One region of the Enterobacter kobei genome, then DNA from elsewhere that is predicted to be linked to it. Evidence: predicted binding sites of a transcription regulator. Region 1 holds the regulator's gene; the other holds the start of a gene.

What was found. Region 1 encodes sigma-54, which starts transcription at its own class of promoters, with help from an activator protein. Its sites were predicted from a motif close to GTTGGCACANNTTTCGCTNT; they were not measured.
Region 2: a site for sigma-54 is predicted at 3,394-3,413, ahead of hypA (hydrogenase maturation nickel metallochaperone HypA). Genes of this name have one in related genera too.

Annotation. Positions count from the first base shown of each region.
Region 1 is NZ_CP017181.1:4,310,687-4,317,890, reverse strand. Features, by position in the region: gene elbB (isoprenoid biosynthesis glyoxalase ElbB) at 146-799, shown strand; gene mtgA (monofunctional biosynthetic peptidoglycan transglycosylase) at 796-1,521, shown strand; gene npr (PTS phosphocarrier protein NPr) at 1,560-1,832, opposite strand; gene rapZ (RNase adapter RapZ) at 1,829-2,683, opposite strand; gene ptsN (PTS IIA-like nitrogen regulatory protein PtsN) at 2,729-3,220, opposite strand; gene hpf (ribosome hibernation promoting factor) at 3,303-3,590, opposite strand; gene rpoN (RNA polymerase factor sigma-54) at 3,613-5,046, opposite strand; gene lptB (LPS export ABC transporter ATP-binding protein) at 5,094-5,819, opposite strand; gene lptA (lipopolysaccharide ABC transporter substrate-binding protein LptA) at 5,826-6,380, opposite strand; gene lptC (LPS export ABC transporter periplasmic protein LptC) at 6,349-6,924, opposite strand; gene kdsC (3-deoxy-manno-octulosonate-8-phosphatase KdsC) at 6,921-7,204, opposite strand, start outside.
Region 2 is NZ_CP017181.1:3,784,663-3,791,866, reverse strand. Features, by position in the region: gene hypE (hydrogenase expression/formation protein HypE) at 1-764, opposite strand, end outside; gene hypD (hydrogenase formation protein HypD) at 761-1,882, opposite strand; gene BFV64_RS18375 (HypC/HybG/HupF family hydrogenase formation chaperone) at 1,886-2,158, opposite strand; gene hypB (hydrogenase nickel incorporation protein HypB) at 2,149-3,012, opposite strand; gene hypA (hydrogenase maturation nickel metallochaperone HypA) at 3,016-3,366, opposite strand; gene hycA (formate hydrogenlyase regulator HycA) at 3,577-4,041, shown strand; gene BFV64_RS18355 (4Fe-4S dicluster domain-containing protein) at 4,115-4,723, shown strand; gene hycC (formate hydrogenlyase subunit 3) at 4,720-6,534, shown strand; gene BFV64_RS18345 (respiratory chain complex I subunit 1 family protein) at 6,536-7,204, shown strand, end outside.

The DNA of each region.
Region 1 (7,204 bases):
CGCCGCCTGAAAAATTTAGGCCGCACGCAGATAAGATAGCAAATCTTAAATGGTTTGTTACATGAATCAGTGAAATGTGTGAAGCATAGCGTTTTAATCAAAATTATTAATGTGCTTCAGCAAGTTGCAAAGAAGGATCGTCAAGATGAAAAAAATGGGTGTCGTCCTGAGCGGATGCGGTGTTTATGATGGCTCAGAGATACATGAAGCCGTAATTACCCTACTGGCCCTGGCAAAACAGGGCGCAGAGGTGATGTGTTTTGCGCCAGATAAAAATCAGGCGGATGTCATTAACCATCTGACCGGCGAGCCAATGGCCGAAACCCGTAATGTGTTGATTGAAGCCGCGCGTATTGCCCGGGGAGAAATTCGTCCGCTGGCCCAGGCAAATGCTGCTGAACTGGATGCGCTCATTGTGCCGGGTGGCTTCGGTGCCGCGAAAAATCTCAGCACTTTTGCTGCTGAAGGCGCGGCTTGCAAGGTGGACGCGGATTTAAAAGCGCTGGCGCAGGCGATGCATGCGGCGGGTAAGCCGCTGGGCTTTATCTGCATTGCACCGGCCATGCTGCCAAACATTTTTGATTTCCCGTTACGGCTGACAATCGGGACCGATATCGATACTGCTGAGGTCATCGAGGAGATGGGGGGCGAACACGTTCCGTGCCCGGTCGACGACATTGTCGTGGATGAAGAGAACAAAATCGTCACCACGCCCGCGTACATGCTGGCGCAGAATATCGCGCAAGCGGCTGAGGGTATTGAAAAACTGGTAGCCCGGGTACTGGTGCTGACGGCATGAGCCGACAGTCTTCCGCAGGAAAATGGGTGAAATACCTTCTTTTGCGCATCGTACTCGTGCTGGCGGTGTTCTGGGGAGGCGGACTGGCCGTGTTCAGCATTTTGCCAGTACCGTTTTCAGCCGTTATGGTTGAGCGTCAGCTCAGCGCGTGGTTCTCCGGTGATTTTGGCTATGTCGCGCATTCTGACTGGGTGAGTACGGACGAGATCTCACCGTGGATGGGGCTGGCAGTCATCGCGGCGGAAGATCAGAAGTTCCCGGAGCACTGGGGGTTCGATGTGGCCGCGATTGAAAAGGCGCTTGCCCATAACGAACGCCATGAAAATCGCGTGCGCGGTGCGTCTACCCTGTCGCAACAGACGGCAAAAAATCTTTTCCTGTGGGATGGCCGAAGCTGGGTGCGAAAAGGGCTGGAAGCGGGGCTGACCCTGGGAATGGAAACAGTCTGGAGCAAAAAGCGCATTCTGACCGTCTATCTCAATATTGCCGAGTTTGGGGAGGGGGTATTTGGTGTCGAAGCTGCATCACAACGCTATTTTAATAAACCTGCCAGCAGGCTAAGCATGTCGGAGGCCGCGCTGTTAGCCGCTGTACTGCCTAATCCTCTTCGCTTTAAGGCCAGTGCCCCATCAGGCTACGTGCGAAGCCGTCAGGCGTGGATCATGCGCCAGATGCGTCAGTTGGGAGGGGAAGGGTTTATGGAGAACAATAAACTCATGTAGGGCGGGTAAGCGCAGCGCCACCCGCCAGAATGGCAGACCTAATCTTCGTCAAACCCGGCATTAAACAGCGCAATCACCGCCGCCAGCGCTTCCTCTTCCTGAGGGCCGGTGGCTTCGACCTCAATCTGGCGCCCTTTGGCAGAATCCAGCATCAGCAGGGCGATAACGCTGTTCGCTTCCGCTTCGGTGCCTTCATCATTGCGCAACAGAACTTCTGCATCAAAACCCTGCATCAGCTCAAACAGTTTCATCGCCGGGCGTGCGTGCATTCCCAGCTTGTTGGTGATCTCAACGGTTTGTTTTACGGTCATGTTTTACGTTTTTCCAGCGTGCGATGACGGGACTGAACGTTCTTGCCGCGCGAGCGGAAATAGTCGGCCAGCTGTTCGGCAATGTAGACCGAACGATGTTTACCGCCGGTACAGCCAATCGCCACCGTCAGGTAGCTACGATTGTTTGTCTCCAGCATAGGTAACCATAGCTCAAGGTAGCTTCGCGTCTGGTAGATAAAATTGTGAACTTCTGTGTGCCTGTCGAGGAACGCCGCTACGGGTTTATCCAGGCCGGTCATAGGACGCAGTTTAGGATCCCAGTGCGGGTTCGGCAGGAAGCGCACGTCGAAAACATAGTCCGCATCAATCGGAATACCGTGCTTAAAGCCAAAGGATTCGAACACCATCGTCAGTTCGCGCTCGCGTTTGCCCAGCAGGCGGGTACGCAGCATTTCCGCCAGTTCATGAACGGACATCTCTGAGGTATCGACAATCAGGTCGGCGCGTGAACGCAGCGGTTCCAGCAGATCGCTCTCTTCGTCGATGGCGCTTTCCAGCGAGAGATTTTTACTGGAAAGCGGGTGCAAACGCCGGGTATCGCTGTAGCGGCGGATCAGGGTATTGCGATCGGCATCGAGAAACAGCAGCTGAGGCGAGAATGCGTCAGGCAGGTTACTCATTGCCTGCTCGAAGATTTCAGGCGACTCGGGCATGTTACGAACGTCGATACTGACGGCAGCAGAGGTTTGTCTCTCCGCCAGGGTACGCGCCAGATCGGGCAATAACACCACCGGCAGGTTATCTACGCAGTAAAAACCCATGTCTTCCAGCGCGCGCAGGGCAACGGATTTCCCCGACCCTGAACGACCGCTGACAATCATCAGCACCATGTTCCGTTTCTCCTCAGGACAACAGATGTGAAGGCCATCTCCTGGTTACGCGTCATCCTGATTGCCTTCTGCTTCAGTGATAATCTGATAAAGCTCTTCATCACTTTGGGCTGAGCGCAGTCGACGGCAGATGGTTTTATCGGCCAGACGTTTAGCGACCAGCGAAAGCGTGTGTAGATGGGTTTTGGTCTGGTCGGCAGGAACCAGCAGCGCGAAGAGGAGATCGACGGGCTGATTATCAATGGCATCAAAGGCAATTGGCGTTTCCAGTTGCACAAACACACCGACGGCACGCAGGGTGTCCTCTTCCAGTTTGCCGTGCGGGATCGCGATGCCGTTGCCGATACCGGTACTGCCCATCTTTTCACGGGTCAGGATCGCTTCGAACACCACCTGCGGCGGCAGGCCCAGCTGTTTTGCAGCCAGTTCACTGATGATCTCCAGCGCACGTTTTTTGCTCTGGCAGTGAACGGCACTGCGGGTACATTCCTGGTTAAGGACATTGCTCAGTTGAAGAGCGGAATCGTTGTTCATCATAATTTCACCTAAGCGCTAACTGTACAAATGGCCTGTTGTTTTTCACAACAGGCCGTCCTGCACCCGTTAACTGCCCGGACAATTAGTGTTGTTTCAGTTTATCTTTATGTTTATTGAGCTGTCGCGCAAGCTTATCAATCAAGCCGTCGATAGCAGCGTACATGTCTTGCCCTTCCGCACTGGCATGGAGTTCACCCCCGTTTACATGCAGGGTCGCATCCGAGATATGAGTCACTTTCTCCACTTTCAACACAACGTAGACCTGGTTGATCCTTTCGAAATACTGCTCGAGTTTCGCGAACTTAGCGTTCACAAAATCACGTAAGGCCTCAGTAATCTCGACATTGTGTCCTGTGATATTGAGCTGCATAGTGTCTTCCTTATCGGTTGTGTCAGACCAGTTGTTTACGCTGGTTTGACGGCGGAATGGATAAAGACTCTCGATACTTCGCAACAGTACGACGTGCCACCATAATACCCTGATCGGACAGCATGGTGGTTAACTTACTGTCACTCAGTGGCTTCGCGGGGTTCTCCGCGGCGATCAACTTCTTCACCAGTGCGCGAATCGCCGTTGACGACGCTTCGCCGCCGCCCTCGGTACTCACGTGGCTGGAGAAGAAATACTTAAGCTCAAAAATACCGCGCGGACTGTGCAGATACTTCTGCGTGGTGACGCGGGAAATGGTTGATTCATGCATCTCGACGGCCTGAGCGATATCCGCCAGTACCATCGGTTTCATATATTCTTCGCCCTGCTCAAAGAATGCCTGCTGCTGTTCGACGATACAGCGGCTCACGCGAAGCAGGGTATCATTTCGGCTCTCCAGACTCTTGATCAACCATCGCGCTTCCTGAAGGTTGCTACGAATATATTGATTATCGGCGTCGTTGCGCGCGCTGGTGCACATGGAGGCGTACTGCTGGTTGATTTGCAGGCGAGGGATGCTGTCAGAGTTCAGTTCAACGACCCAGCGGTCGTTATGTTTTCTGACCAGCACGTCCGGGATCACGTACTCGGGTTCACTGGTCTGGATCGACTGACCAGGCCGCGGATCGAGCGACTGAATCAGATTCACCGCCTCTTTCAGCACCTCTTCTTTGAGGCGCGTAACGCGCATCAGGCTACGAAAGTCGTGGTTAGCGAGAAGATCCAGATGATCGCTGATGATTAAGCGTGCTTCGTCGAGCCATGGCGTCTCTTTGCTGAACTGAGAAAGCTGGATCAGCAGGCAGTCGCGCAGATCTTTCGCTGCCACGCCTACGGGATCGAAACGCTGAATACGTTTCAGAACGGCTTCAATCTCTTCCAGCTCAATCTCTTCATCGCCCATGCTCTCCAGAATGTCGTCCAGCGTGACGGTCAGATAGCCGGTGTCATCAACGGCGTCGACAATGGAGGTGGCAATGGCACGATCGGTATCGGAGAACGGGGTCAGCTCCACCTGCCACATCAGGTAATCCTGCAGCGACTGGGTGGTTTCGCCCTGATAAACCGGCAGCTCATCGTCCTGGTAGTCTGCACGCGTACCGGAAGGGGTGCCGGCGGTATAAATTTCATCCCAGCTGGCATCCAGAGGAAGCTCGTCCGGCATCTCTTTTTGTTCGAGTGCATCTGCGGTATCGAGCGATTCTGTATCCTGGGACTGCTGTGTATCTACCTCATCATGAAGATCGGCTTGCTCCAGCAGGGGATTGCTGTCCAGCGCTTGCTGGAGCTCCTGCTGGAGTTCTAAGGTGGACAGTTGCAACAGACGAATTGCCTGCTGTAACTGCGGCGTCATCGCCAGTTGTTGGCTGAGCCTTAATTGCAAACCTTGCTTCATGTTCAGAGCATTTTTCTCCGGTTCGGCGTTACGTTACCTCTACCCTATCAGAGTCTGAAGTCTTCCCCAAGATAGACGCGCTTAACATGATCGTTTTCGAGGATCTGCTGCGGCGTACCGTGGGCGATCAGATTGCCCTGGCTCACAATGTACGCGCGCTCACAGACGGCAAGCGTTTCACGCACGTTGTGGTCGGTGATCAGCACGCCAAGCCCGCTGTCACGCAGATGCTCAATGATACGTTTAATGTCGATGACGGAGATTGGGTCAACACCGGCAAACGGTTCATCCAGAAGGATAAATTTAGGGTTTGCAGCCAGCGCGCGCGCAATCTCAACACGACGGCGTTCACCGCCGGACAATGCCTGACCCAGGCTGTCGCGCAGGTGCTCGATGTGAAACTCTTCCATCAGCTCGTTGGCGCGATCCTGACGCTGTTCGCTGGTCAGGTCGTCACGAATTTGCAGAACCGCCATCAGGTTATCAAAGACGCTCAGGCGGCGGAAAATAGAGGCTTCCTGCGGCAGATAGCCGATGCCACGACGCGCGCGCGCGTGCAGTGGCAGCAGGCTGATGTCTTCATCATCGATGATGATGTTGCCGGCATCACGCGGGACAATGCCAACCACCATGTAGAAGGTGGTGGTTTTACCCGCACCGTTAGGGCCAAGCAGGCCCACAATTTCGCCGGAGTTGACGGTCAGACTGACATCTTCTACGACACGGCGGCCCTTATAGGCCTTCGCGAGATTTTTTGCAGTTAATGTTGCCATAACGAATTAGTTACTCTTCTTCTGTGCCGGGGCCTGACCCTTGCCTTTATCCTGCAGCTGAGACGGAACCAGCACGGTGGTTACGCGTTTGCCTTTCTCGCTGGAGGCCTGCATTTTTTGCTCTTTCACCAGATAGGTGATCTTGTCGCCGGTAATGTTGCTGTCCAGCTGTTCCAGATACGCGTTTCCGGTCAGGATAACCAGGTCTTTCGCCAGCTCATAGTGCATATGCGAGGCGCGGCCTTTCACCGGCTTGCCGTTGTCCTGCATCTGGTAGAAGGTGGCCGGGTTGCCGTAACCATCAATGATCTCTTTGCCCTGCTCGCCACCCGGACGGGTAACGACCACTTTATCAGCGTTAATTTTGATGGTGCCCTGCGTCATCACGACGTTACCCGTGAAGGTGACGACGTTACCCTGCATATCGAGGGACTGAGTGTCAGACTCGATGTGGATCGGCTGGTCGGTATCGCCCGTTACAGCAAGCGCGGGGAGACTGGCCGCCAGCATCGCGCTGGCGATAATTACTTTAAGGCTGAGTTTGTTTGTTTTGAATTTCATAGGAGGTTCTAACCTTTTCAATCAGCTCGGCGTTCTTGCTGCGTAAGTTCCCGCGCATTCTTAAACCGCTGGAATTAAATGTTGTGCCATACAGTGTGACCAGATCCTGCGAGGTCACGTCCTGGGTTACCAGGTTGATCTGGGCATTATCGGTCGTAATTTTCCGCAGTTGCGAGTCAGCGGTCAGGGCGTTGACTTCAACGTGGCCATACAGATAAAGCATACGGTCATTTGTCAGTTTGGCCCGATCTGACTTAATTGACCACGTCGGCACTTTGTCTTTATCGAATGTGGTCATGACGGGTTGGGTAAACCACGAAACGCCCTCATCGGAAAAATATTCCACATGCTGGGCAACCAGGCGATAGTTCAGCGCACCTTCCGGGCTATAGACCACGGTGTCGCTGTGATCGCTTTTGTAGGTTGGATCGTTATTGTTGATCACTTCCTTTTGCGTATCGTCGCGATCGGCCAGGTTCACGCCAATCAATACCAGTGCGACAAGCGAAAGCAGAATGATAACCCAACGTCTGGTTTTACTCATATTGATTGCCCTTTGGCCTCATCAAGCTTGCCCTGCGCCAGCAGAAGCAGGTCGCAGACTTCACGTACGGCACCGCGGCCACCGTTGATGTGGGTAACGTAGTCAGCGCGTGGGAGCAGCAGCGGGTGAGCGTCAGCAACCGCAATGCTGAGACCGACTTCAGCCATCACTGGCCAGTCAATCAAATCGTCCCCGACATAGGCCACGTTTTCCGGCGCGATCGCCAGTTTACCCAGTAAATCGTTGAACGCTGCCATTTTATCGGATTGCCCCTGATACA
Region 2 (7,204 bases), 530 kb from region 1:
ACGGCGGGTTTGACAGGCAGACCACGCTCGGTCAGTTCAATCCCGTACCCGCAGCTTACGGCGAACTCGTGGACGACGGCATTCACGCCGCCACGGGTGGCGTCGCGCAGGGCTTTCACACCAGGAATGGCGCGCAGCGTCTGAATCAGCGGGGTAAGCACCGCACAGTCGCTACGCAGTTCGCCGTCCAGACCTAACCCTTCACGCAGATTAAGAATCGTCGCGCCATGGCATCCCAGCGTGCCGCTCACCAGCAGAACGTCGCCCACGCTAAGTTGCTGTGCGCCCCAGTGGATGTCGGCGGGGATCGCGCCCATCCCGGCGGTGTTGATAAACAGTTTGTCGGCGGCGCCGCGCTGAACCACTTTGGTATCGCCGGTGACGACAGCGATCCCCGCCTCGCGCGCCGTCTGTGCCATGCTGTTGACCACCGCCGTGAGCGTCTCCATCGGCAGCCCCTCTTCAAGGATAAACCCGCAGGAGAGGTAGCGCGGAATGGCGCCGCTGACGGCAACGTCGTTGGCCGTGCCGCAGATGGCGAGCTTGCCAATATCACCGCCCGGGAAAAACAGCGGGTCAATGACGTAGCTGTCGGTGGAGAACGCCAGCCTGTCGCCCTGGGCAGTGAGTGTCGAGAGCGCGATGCGCGCCTGGTCTTCCTGCTCGGCGAGCCAGGGGTTGTTAAAAGCCTCCATAAACAGCCGGTTAATCAACTGCTGCATCGCCTGCCCACCGCTTCCGTGCGCCATTTCCACCGTGTTCATGCTTCACACTCCTGGTTGCGATATTGATACCACGCGGCGCATGCCCCTTCGGAGGAGACCATCAGCGCGCCAAACGCGGTTTGCGGGTTACAGGTGTTGCCAAATAACGGGCATTGATGAGGTTTACACTTACCGGTGAGCACGTCGCCACAGCGAGAACGGGGATCGTCGCACACCTGCTGCGGCTGCGGGCGGAAATGTGTTTCTGCATCAAACGCGCGATAGGCTGGCGTGAGGCGCACGCCGGATTCGGCAATCAGCCCCAGACCGCGCCACTCGCTGTCGCCTTCAACGCTAAACACGTCGGCAATGGCCTGCTGGGCCCGTTCATTTCCCGCATCGGGCACCACGCGGCGGTACTGGTTTTCGACCGCACTCAGGGTCGCTATTTTCTGCTCAACCAGCATGGTCACACCTTGCAGTAGATCAAGTGGCTCGAAACCAGCGACCACTAACGGACGATTGTACTGTTCAGAGATGAAACCGTAGGCGTCTGTGCCAATCACCATGCTGACGTGTCCCGGCGCCAGAAAGGCGTCGATACCGTTATCCGGCTCCTCCAGCAGGCTGCGCAGCGTGGGAATGAGCGTGATGTGCTGACAGAAAAAGAAAAAATTAGTGACGTTGCGGGCTTTGGCCTGCTGCAGCGTAATGGCCGTCGCGGGCATAGTGGTTTCAAAACCCAGCCCAAAAAAGACGACGTTGCGCTCAGGGTTATCCCTCGCCAGCGTCAGGGCATCCATTGGCGAGTAGACGATCCGCACGTCCGCACCGCGCGCTTTCGCCTGCAGCAGCGAGCCATTTTTCCCCGGCACGCGCATCGCATCGCCAAAGGTACAGAAAATGACGTCAGGCTGGCTGGCAATTTCAATACAGCTGTCGATGCGGCCCATTGGCAACACGCAGACCGGGCAGCCGGGGCCGTGGATAAACTCGATGTTATCTGGCAGTAGCTGGTCGAGGCCAAATTTGAAGATGGCGTGCGTGTGTCCGCCGCACACCTCCATGATCCGCAGCGGCCTTTCTTTCGTGTTGTTCAGCAGCGCCGCCCGTGTTTTCAGGTGCCCGATAAGCTGCAGTACCTGTTCTGGCGCGCGGTATTCATCAACGTAACGCATGTGCTACCGCTCCTCGCCGTACAGCAGGGCGCCCACGTCAGGCTCCACGTCAAACATGTTTTGCAGCGCATCCAGCGTGTCGCGGGCTTCCGCTTCGTTAATCACGCTCATTGCAAAGCCCACATGGACCAGCACCCACTGGCCGAGACGTGACGCGCCGGTTTCATCGGTACAGCCCACCAGCGTCAGATCCACATCGCGCAATATACCGCAGACCTCCACCCTGGCCTGGTTACCGTCGATTGCCTGAATTTGTCCGGGTACGCCTATGCACATCGTTCGCTCTCCAGCCAGTTTAGCCATGCGTCCATGCCGTCGCCGCGCGTGGCGGAGACCAGCACGATCGCAATCTCCGGATTCACTTCGCGGGCATACGCCAGGCATTTCTCCACGTCGAAATTCAGGTACGGCAGCAGGTCGACTTTGTTCAGCAACATCAGGGAGGCGGCGGCAAACATATGCGGGTACTTCAGCGGCTTGTCTTCCCCTTCGGTGACGGAGAGCACCGCGACTTTGTGGCGCTCGCCGAGGTCAAAGCTCGCCGGGCACACGAGGTTACCGACGTTTTCAATAAACAGGATGCCGCTCTCTTCAAGCGGCAAACGCGGTGCGGCATCGGCAATCATCTGCGCATCCAGATGGCAGCCTTTGCCCGTGTTGACCTGAATCGCCGGGGTGCCGGTTTCACGAATGCGCGCGGCATCGTTTACGGTCTGCTGATCGCCCTCGATCACCGCGCAAGAGACGCGTTTGTTCAGGCGCTTGAGTGTTTCTGTTAACAGCGTGGTTTTGCCTGAACCCGGGCTGGAGACCAGGTTCAGCACCAGCTGTTTGCGGGCGGCAAAGCGCGCGCGATTGCGGGCCGCGAGCTGGTTATTTTTGTCCAGCACGTTGATCTCGACGTCCAGCATCTGCCGCTGGCTCATGCCCGGCGCATGAGTGCCCGCTTCGCCGTGGCCGTAGTGCAGGTCGCCCGCGTCAGAGCGTTGCGGCGCAAAGGTAATGCCGGTCAGAACTGCCGCAGGACGCGGGGCAGGGGAAAAGGGCGCGGAGCGAAACGCGGAGTGGGGGCGGTGTTCGTCCCCTTCTATATACAGGTTGCCTTCGGCGCAACCGCAGGTACTACACATACATTACTCCTTCTCGATTTCGAGGCGTTGGATCTGCATACCGTCATCCGCCACGATCCGCAGCCCGGTACGCTGGCACTGCGGACAGCGCTGAACCTTTGAGGAGAGCAGCGTGACGTACTGCTGACACTGCTCGCACCAGCACTCCGCCTGCTGCTCGTCGATATGCAGCTCGCAGCCTTCCGCCAGCGTGCCGCGGCATACCAGCTCAAAACAGAAGGTCAGGGCGCTGGTCTCGACGCAGGAAAATGCCCCGATCTTCAGCCAGACGCCGGTGACGCGTTTCGCGTGGTTTTGCACTGCCTGCTGTTCGATAAGTTCAAGCGCTCGCTGGCAGAGGGTGATTTCGTGCATGACGCCTCCTCAATGAATTGCCCCGGTAATGCAATAACAGTGCCAGCCTGGATTTTGTCAGGGCGTGACGATGTCAATGCTGTCGAAATGACACGTCGACACCGCCGCGCTGACAGCAGTTTTGAAATTAAAGACCAATAAAATCAGTTAATTAAAAACTGGCACGGAATCTGCTTAACAGCCGCTATCTCCATTAACCGGATACCTTTTATGACTATTTGGGAAATCAGCGAAAAAGCGGATTACATCGCGCAGCGCCACCAGCAGCTACAGGAGCAGTGGCACCTCTACTGCAACTCTCTGGTTCAGGGGATCACCCTGTCAAAAGCGCGTCTGCATCATGCGATGAGTTGTGCGGCGCAAGGCGATATGCGCTTTGTCCTCTTCGGCCACTTTACGGTCTTTGTCACCCTGGCAGACAGCTTTAACAGCCATACCATTGAGTACTACGTCGAGAACAAAGAGGGTGAAAAACAGTGTATTGCGCAAGCGCAACTGATGGCTGACGGAATGGTCGATGGCTACGTCAGCAACCGCGATCGCCAGCAGGTGCTTGAACACTATCTGGAGAAAATCGCGCCGGTTTACAACGGGCTTTATCACGCGGTTGAACACGACTTACCGGTCGACCTGAAACAGCTGATCGCCGGAAACCCTTCCGCAAACGTTGCCTGAGAACCGAGTGTCGAAAAGTGTCGAGAAGACAGCTTTTCGTCGTCAAAAATGACCATCACCTGAGGATTGCCCGGTGAACCGTTTTGTAATTGCTGACTCGACGGTCTGTATTGGCTGTCGAACCTGTGAGGCGGCGTGTTCGGAAACTCACCGCCTGCACGGGCTGCAGTCCATGCCGCGCCTTCGCGTCATGCGTAATGAAAAAGAGTCTGCTCCGCAGCTCTGCCACCACTGTGAAGATGCCCCCTGCGCGGGTGTTTGTCCGGTGAATGCCATCACCCGCGTTGATGGCGCGGTCCAGCTGAACGAAAGCCTGTGCGTCAGCTGCAAGCTGTGCGGCATTGCCTGCCCGTTCGGCGCCATTGAATTTTCCGGCAGCCGTCCGCTGCACATTCCGGCCAATGCCAACTCCCCGAAAGCGCCGCCCGCGCCACCGGCTCCGGCACGCGTAAGTACGCTACTGGACTGGGTTCCCGGCATCCGCGCCGTGGCGGTGAAGTGTGACCTGTGCAGCTTTGATGAACAGGGACCGGCCTGCGTGCGGACCTGTCCGACCAAGGCGCTCATTCTGGTTAACATCCGCGATATCGCCCGTACCAGCAAACGCAAGCGCGAGCTGACCATTAATACTGACATCGGCGATCTTTCACTTCTGCAGGCGCTTAACGAGGGGGCGAAATGAACGCGATAGACATGATTAACAGCGCCGTAGCGTACTTTGCGGCCGCCGCCGTGCTGGCGCTGCTCTTCTCTTTCCATAAAATCCTGAGCGGCTGGATAGCCGGTATCGGCGGGGCGCTCGGCAGCCTGATGACGCTCGCGGCAGGCGGTGTCGTTTTGCTGGGGGGGCAATCCACAGAGGCCGTGATGCCGCTGATTCGTCACAGCGTTGAGATTACGCCGCTGAATGCCATCTGGCTGGTGACGTTCGGTCTGTGCGGGCTGTTTGTCAGCCTGTTCAATATCGACTGGCACCGCCACCAGCACACCAGAGCTAATGGTCTGCTGGTAAACCTGCTCATGGCGACGGCGGTCTGCACCGTTATCGCCAGCAATCTTGGCGCGCTGGTGGTGATGGCCGAAATTATGGCCCTGTGCGGCGTGTTCCTGACGGGCTGTAGCGCCTCCGGCAAGCTATGGTTTGCCCTCGGTCGCCTCGGCACGCTGCTGCTGGCGCTGGCCAGCTGGCTGGTGTGGCAACGCTTTGGCACGCTGGATTTCTCTGCGCTCAGCGGCCATCCGCTGGGGAGTGACGTCTGGCTGCTGGGCGTTGTGGGCTTTGGCCTGCTCGCCGGGATCATCCCGCTGCACGGCTGGGTGCCGCAGGCGCATGCCAATGCCTCCGCGCCCGCCGCCGCGCTGTTCTCTGTGGTGGTGATGAAAGTGGGTTTGTTCGGGATTTTGGTACTCACGCTGACCAGCGGGCAACCACCGCTGTGGTGGGGTGTCGTGCTGCTGCTGGCCGGGATGATCACCGCGTTCGTGGGTGGCCTGTACGCGCTGATGGAGCACAACATCCAGCGTTTGCTGGCGTACCACACGCTCGAAAATATCGGCATTATCCTGCTCGGTCTTGGCGCGGGCGTCACCGGTCTGGCGCTGAATCAGCCCGCGTTGATTGCCGCCGGATTTATCGGTGGTCTGTATCACCTCGTCAACCACAGCCTGTTTAAAAGCACCCTGTTTCTCGGCGCGGGCAGCGTCTGGTTCCGAACCGGTCATCGGGATATCGAAAAGCTCGGCGGCATTGGCAAAAAGATGCCGGTGATTTCCCTGGCGATGCTGGTGGGGCTGATGGCGATTGCCGCGCTGCCGCCACTGAACGGTTTTGCCGGCGAGTGGGTGATCTACCAGTCTTTCTTCGCGCTCGGTCAGAGCGATGCGTTTATCGGCCGTTTGCTGGGGCCGCTGTTGGCGGTCGGCCTGGCGATTACCGGGGCGCTGGCGGTGATGTGTATGGCGAAAGTCTACGGCGTTACCTTCCTTGGCGCACCGCGCACGCGTGAGGCTGAAAATGCCTGCTGTGCACCGGTATTGATGGCCACCAGCGTGGTTGCGCTGGCGCTGTGCTGCATCGCGGGTGGGGGGGCCGCGCCGTGGCTGCTGCCGCTGCTTGGAAACGCTATTCCGTTGCCGCTTGAGACGGCACAAACCACCGTTTCCCAACCGATGATAGCCCTGCTGCTGATTGCCTCTCCGCTACTGCCGTTCGTGCTGATGCTGTTCTTTAAACGCGATCGACTCGCCTCCCGTACGCGCGGCGCAGCCTGGGCCTGCGGCTACGAACACGAGCAGTCAATGGTCATCACCGCCCACGGTTTCGCCATGCCGGTAAAAGAGAACTTCGCCGCCGTGCTGAAGCTGCGCCGCATGCTCAACCCGCAGGGTTGGGTTCCGGGCTGGCAGAGTGCTGCCGCGCCCGCACTGTTCCGCCGTCTGGCGCTGATTGAGCTGTCGGTGCTGGTGGTCATTGTGATTTCACGAGGAGCCTGACATGAGTCTGTTATTGGCAATTCTTCAGGCGCTGGTGCTGTTTGCCGTTGCGCCGCTGCTCTCGGGCATCACGCGCGTGGCGCGCGCCCGGATGCACAACCGTCGCGGCCCTGGCGTGCTCCAGGAGTATCGCGATCTCTTCAAGCTGCTCTCTCGCCAGAGCGTGGCGCCCGATGCCGCAGGCTGGGTCTTTCGCCTGACGCCGTTTGTGATGGTTGGCGTGATGCTCACCATCGCCACCGCGCTGCCCGTCGTCACGGTGGGCTCACCGCTGCCTGCGCTCGGCGATCTGATCACGCTTATCTACCTCTTCGCCATCGCCCGTTTCTTCTTTGCGATTGCGGGTCTGGACACCGGGAGTCCGTTTACCGGCCTCGGTGCCAGCCGCGAGGCGATGCTGGGTGTGCTGGTTGAGCCGATCCTGCTGCTGGGGCTGTGGGTCGCCGCGCAGGTCGCAGGCTCCACCCATATCAGCTTTATAACCCATACCGTTTATCACTGGCCGGTAAGCCGCTCCATTCCGCTGGTGCTGGCACTCTGCGCCTGCGCGTTCGCCACGTTTATTGAGATGGGCAAACTGCCGTTCGATCTCGCGGAAGCCGAGCAGGAATTACAGGAGGGGCCACTCACCGAATACAGCGGCTACGGCTTTGCGGTACTGAAGTGGGGG